2 regions of the Corallincola platygyrae genome follow, and region 1 is predicted to be linked to the other one. Evidence: riboswitches for the same ligand, from Rfam matches in the RefSeq annotation. Region 1 holds a riboswitch; the other holds the start of a gene.
The links. Region 1 has a riboswitch for cobalamin ahead of nrdD (anaerobic ribonucleoside-triphosphate reductase). Riboswitches for the same ligand answer to the same signal wherever they lie in the genome.

Region 1 (3,133 bases):
ACATACAGCCAAGGCTATGAACTAATCCTCATACCCCCAAGGCGCCTTTGGTGGCGTGATCGACTTAGTCAGATCAAAATCCACTCTGAATTCTCTCCCCTCTCTCACCAGTCGGTAGGTAAATTTTTCGGGATAAATATACATCTGCCACATGTTGCCGTTGGATTGGGGAATGCCTGCGGCTACAAACATCTCTTTAGTGGGTTGATCGGCAGGAAAGGACTGCACCTGAGGCCAGCCAGCATCCAGTGTATGGCCACCATACATTGTCAGCTCATCATGGCTGCCATCTTTATGGCGATGATCATGCTTAAGAGAAATACCTGAGCCAGTTTTGGTCAGGATCCAGGTGCGAGAATGATCATCACCTACATGAAAAGGTATTTGCAGCTGTGCGTCACTGCAACGCCTTACATGCATCACCAGCTGTTTATCTGTAAAGGCGTCACTTGGGTCGTTATCCAGGGTGATTTTACCTTGATACGCCTTTCCGCAGTGCTTGCTTAGATTTTCAAAAAACGCATCCTGACTGGCGACTGAAACCAACGGGGGCTCACTGGCTAACGCTAGTGTGGAAGATAGCGCTAAAACACTCGCGGTAATGACTCGATAGGATTTTTTTAAAGGCATGAGTGGTCACCAGACAGTTAGTTACGTCAGAAACGGATAGCAAGGTAACACAGACCCGCGAAGCAGTCGCGAGCGCTACCTGCCAGATTTCACGAGATCGCATTGGGTGATTAGTGCCAAACAATCAAGAAGGCTGTTGAGTTGCATTCAACATCACACTTTCATGCAGTTATTAAAACACCTTCCGCATTTTTGTCTTGAATCAAAGAAGCCCTACTTACCCAAACACCTCATCTAGTGCCAGCAAAAAATAGATGCCACTATATATAGGATTTCGGTCCAAAGCTGCACTAACAACGTTTGCAGGTGGATAATAGGGAATTCGGTGCCAAGCCGAAGCTACCCCCGTAACTGTAACTGGTAGGAAAACTGCATCCTCATGCCTGTTTCAATCAGGCAACGTCACTGGCTCAGAACTATATCAGGGCTGGGAAGGCGGCAGTCAATTCCGATACCAGAAGCCAGGAGACCTGCCGGGATCAGAGCGAGCCACGCTGGGCGGGGTGTACCAGCCATGCAAGTATCTCTATCTGCGACGACAGCGCAGATATGTCTGCATGCCCTACCCCACAAACTCCCAGACGGCTCTCAATAACAAAACTAATTAAGCTCTGGAGAGACCAATGCAGCAAGTCGTGATCAAGCGAGATGGAAGTCGCGCGCCCTTTAACCCCAAACGAATTCAAAGCGCGGTACAAAGTGCCTGTCAGGTCGTGGGTATTGGCTCAAGCGAACTTGCTGAAAAAGTCACAGAGCAAGCGATCAGTCGACTTTCCAACAACATCGACCTTCATATCGATGAGATCCAACAGGCAGTCGAAGATTGTCTGATGGCGAGTGAACAAAAGGCCGTTGCACGAGCGTACATCGAATATCGTCACGACCGTGACCTGGCCCGAGAAAAAGCCAGCCAATTAAACCAGGAGATCCGTGGTTTAATGGAGCAGAGCGACCTAAACCTGCTCAATGAAAACGCCAATAAAGACAGCAAGGTTATCCCTACCCAGCGGGATCTGCTGGCAGGCATTGTTGCTAAACATTATGCCCGTCGCCATATTCTGCCGAAGGATGTTGTTTCGGCACACGACAAAGGCGAGCTGCATTACCACGACCTCGATTACGCACCCTTCTTCCCCATGTTCAACTGCATGCTGATTGACCTGAAGGGCATGCTGGAAAACGGCTTTAAGATGGGCAATGCCGAAATCGATACGCCTAAGTCCATCGCTACAGCTACGGCGGTCACTGCCCAGATCATCGCTCAGGTTGCCTCACATATTTACGGTGGCACCACAGTTAACCGCATCGATGAAGTACTCAGTCCATATGTCACTGCCAGTTATGAAAAACACTTGGCCATCGCCAACGAGTGGAAAATCGATAACGCAGAAGCCTATGCTAGGCAACTGACTGAAAAAGAGTGTTTTGATGCGTTTCAGTCGTTGGAATACGAAGTAAATACGCTGCATACCGCCAATGGCCAAACCCCATTTGTGACCTTTGGTTTTGGATTGGGCGACAGCTGGGAAGCGCGCCTGATCCAAACGGCTATATTGAAAAACCGCATTGCCGGTTTAGGGCGAAACAAAAAAACAGCCGTTTTCCCCAAACTGGTTTTCGTAATTAAGCAGGGCTTAAACCGATTGGCGGACGACCCCAACTACGACATCAAACATTTGGCGCTGGAATGTGCCAGTAAGCGCATGTACCCAGATATCCTCAACTATGAGCAGGTTGTCAATGTCACTGGGTCATTTAAGACACCCATGGGGTGCCGGAGCTTCCTTGGCCAATATGAAGAGCAAGGCGAAGAGGTACATGACGGACGCAACAACCTTGGTGTAGTGAGCCTCAACTTGCCTCGTTTAGCACTGGAGGCTCAGGGTGATGAGACCCTGTTCTACCGACTACTGGACGACAGACTGCTACTCGCCAAAAAAGCGCTGGACTCCCGTATTGCGCGATTGGAAGGCGTAAAAGCACGCGTCGCCCCAATCCTTTACATGGAAGGTGCATGCGGCGTCAGGCTGAAGGCTGATGATGACGTGATCCAGCTGTTTAAGAATGGTCGCGCGTCGATTTCGCTGGGTTATATCGGTTTGCATGAAACCGTCAATGCCCTGTTTGGCGCTGATGACCATCTATTTGACGATAACACCCGCCAGCAAAAAGCTCAGGCGATTGTTGCCCACTTAAGGTTGGCGACCGAACGTTGGAAGCGTGAAACCGGGTTTGGTTTCAGCCTGTATGCTACACCGAGTGAAAATCTGTGTAGTCGCTTCTGTCGACTGGACACCATCAGTTACGGCGTGATCGATGGCGTCACTGACAAGGGCTACTACACCAACAGCTTCCATCTGGATGTTGAGAAAAAGGTAAATCCGTTCGACAAGCTGGATTTTGAAATGGCCTACCCGGCGATAAGTAGCGGCGGCTTTATTTGTTATGGCGAATATCCGAATATTCAGCACAATCTCAAAGCGCTGGAAGATGTTTGGGATTA
Region 2 (3,133 bases), on a different contig from region 1:
AGTAAATCGGTAAGAGACGATCTGGCGTTTATCCGCAGCCAGGGATGGGACAAAGAGATCGCCCGTCATCTTCGCTATGGCGGCAAGCTGCTGGGGATCTGTGGCGGTTTCCAGATGCTTGGAGAGACAATTCAAGATCCTCAGGGCATTGAAAGTGCCGCAGGCGAAAGCCAAGGCTTAGGCTACCTGTCGATGCACACAGAGCTAACAGCAAACAAGGCGCTGGTGAACTGTGAGGGGCAGCTGCAACTGGATAACAGCCAAGCGGAAGTCGCCGGTTATGAGATCCACGCGGGCCGAAGTCATGGCCCGGCACTCAGCCAACCTCTCATCCTGCTCGGTGACAGAGCCGATGGCGCTATCAGCCATGATGGCCAAGTCATTGGCACATACCTGCATGGGCTACTTGATAAGCCTGATGCATGCGCTGCAATACTCAGCTGGGTCTATGGAAAAGCCGTTGAAACCCTGGATATCGCTCAGTGTCGCGAGCAGCAATTGAATCACCTGGCAGACCAGTTCGAACAACATCTGGATATCGATAAACTGATGGCTATCGCTGGCCTTTCCTCATCAAACAAGGAGCGTCCGTAATGAATCCAAGGATGAAGCAGTGGATACTGTTGGTGCTGCTCACGCTGAGCCCAGCACTAACGATGGCAAAACCGATCGAACGTCCTATTGAACGGACTGTTGAAGGAAATATTGAACGGATAGTTGCCCTCTCCCCACACGCTGTTGAGATGCTTTTTGCTATCGGTGCCGGCGATAAGATCGTCGCCACCACAGAGTATGCAGATTACCCCGAACAAGCCTTAAGCATTCCCCGTATCGGCGGCTATCACGGCATTCAACTCGACAGAGTTCTGGAATTGGAGCCGGACCTGATCGTGGTGTGGAAAGGCGGCAACCAACCCGGTGATATCGAACAGCTCAAAAAGCTTGGTTTTACTATTTACCACAGCGAGCCCGAATCTCTGGAGCAGATCGCCGACGAGATCAGTGAATTGGGTGACATGCTGGGTCATCAGGAGCAAGCCAAAGAGGCAGCCACGGCATTTTTAGAACGTCTGGCGGGACTGCGTAATGCGTATGCGCAACAGCCACCAATTAAAGTTTTCTACCAACTTTGGAGCAATCCGCTGATGAGCATTTCCAAAGAGAGCTGGATCCACCAAATGATTCATAGCTGCGGTGGTGTAAACGTGATGGCAGATGCCAGCACCGCTTATCCTCAGGTCAGTCTGGAGCAAGTGCTACTCACTGACGCAGAAGTCATTGTTCGCCCCGAGGACCATGGTACATCCAAGGCCACGGCGATGATTTGGGATAAATGGCAGGAGCTACCTGCCGTAAAAAACAAGCAGATCTACAGTATTGATGGCGATCTGTTACACAGATTCTCACCGCGCGCACTCGATGGCATGCATCGGATGTGCGAGGTGTTAATGACAGCGCGTGCAGCAACAGCAAAGCGCGCCAATTAAAGGGTATTGCGCACGGGAAGCCAGCGAGACTCTGGCACTGCCCCCGCAACGGTATTCATCTGAAATATTTTTCAGGTGTCAGTCCGGAACCGGCGCAATGCAAATAGTGGTGTAAAGACCACATACATAACAACAGGCGCGGAGGGCGCCAACAAAGAGGAACACAATGCACTTTCAATTGTTAAGCGGCAAAACAGCTAAAGCTCATTGGGCAACAGGCGTTCTATTGTTCAGTGGCCTGATCTCATCCTCAGCCATGGCAGACGATGTGCTGCCCAGAGAAAGCGACGATATTGAACATATTGTTGTGACTGCCAGCCGAGTACCACAGCAGGTAGATCACGTCATGGCGGCGGTTGAAGTGATCACCCGCGATGATATCGACAAGCTTCAACCTCAGTCACTGGCTGACCTGCTATCCACTGTGGCAGGTCTTGATGTTGCCAGACAAGGTGGCGCAGGCCAACAGACTTCACTCTTTACCCGGGGCACCAGCTCAGACCATACCCTGATTCTGGTCGATGGCGTTCGTACTGGCTCCGCTACTCTGGGTAACAAAGCGATCGAAAATCTGCCTATTGCGCAGATCGAGCGAATCGAAGTGATCAAGGGGCCTCGCGCGTCACTTTGGGGTTCTGATGCGCTGGGTGGTGTCATTAATATCTTTACTCGTCGACTGAACGCTGGAGAGTTCCAGTTAGGTGTAGAAACCGGCACCAACAGCTTCATCGCTGGTGATGGTCAGGTAGGTATCGGCTACGCCGGCGGCACCACCACCCTGAGTGCCAGCGCCGAGGACAGCCGCGGTTTTGATGCCCGCAAGGACGACGAAACCGATGATGATGGTTATGACCGTCTCTCTGCTGCGATTCGTGGTGACTACAGCATCAACGACCAACTGACGCTGGACTGGGTTGCACAAATCGATGACGGCGCCAACGACTATGACAATAGCTTTGGTGCAAATCGCACCGACTACAAAAACCATTTGTGGCAGCTGCGCACGCACTACCAACGTGATGAGTGGAACAGCGTATTGTCCGTCGCCCAAAGCCGTGACTACAACGAAAACTACGGCAATGGCATCGCTAAAGGTGATGGCGACTTCTTTGAAACCCGCCGCGACCAGGTCAGCTGGATCAATCAATATCAGGTATACAGCGCCTTCAGCGTAGCCGCCGGTATCGATTATTACCAGGAAGAGGTCAGTGCCAATACTGACTTTGCTGAAGACTCACGTGATGTCACCGCGGTGTTTGCCAACGCTCAGTTCCAGGATCAGAAATGGATCGCTGAGGCAGCAATTCGCTATGACGATGTTGAAAACATCGACTCTGAAACTACCTATAACGCCAGTCTGGGTTATCACGTTACCGACAAACTGCTGGTCGCACTGAATGCTGGACACAGCTTTAAAGCACCCACCTTCAACGACCTCTATTACCCTGAATCCTTTGGTTCTCAGGGCAACCCGGATCTGACCTCCGAGACCGCCGACAGTTACGAGTTGCTGGTACGTTCACAATATTGGGGCGTTAATGCCACCGCCAGCCTTTATCGCACCGAAGTGGATGATCTCATCGAGTGGATCTGCGACGAGTTCTGGAACTGTACCCCTGAGAATGTAAGTGAAGTAACCATCACGG

Region 2: linked by a shared signal. The riboswitch ahead of ABEA14_RS09425 (TonB-dependent receptor domain-containing protein) and the one ahead of nrdD (anaerobic ribonucleoside-triphosphate reductase) in region 1 are both predicted to bind cobalamin.

What each region holds. Positions count from the first base shown of each region.
Region 1 is NZ_BAABLI010000016.1:123,651-126,783, reverse strand. Features, by position in the region: gene ABEA14_RS14585 (hypothetical protein) at 22-630, opposite strand; cobalamin riboswitch at 889-1,122, shown strand; gene nrdD (anaerobic ribonucleoside-triphosphate reductase) at 1,254-3,133, shown strand, end outside.
Region 2 is NZ_BAABLI010000011.1:47,662-50,794, forward strand. Features, by position in the region: gene ABEA14_RS09415 (cobyric acid synthase) at 1-594, shown strand, start outside; partial or broken gene ABEA14_RS09420 (cobalamin-binding protein) at 744-1,328, shown strand; cobalamin riboswitch at 1,440-1,599, shown strand; gene ABEA14_RS09425 (TonB-dependent receptor domain-containing protein) at 1,654-3,133, shown strand, end outside.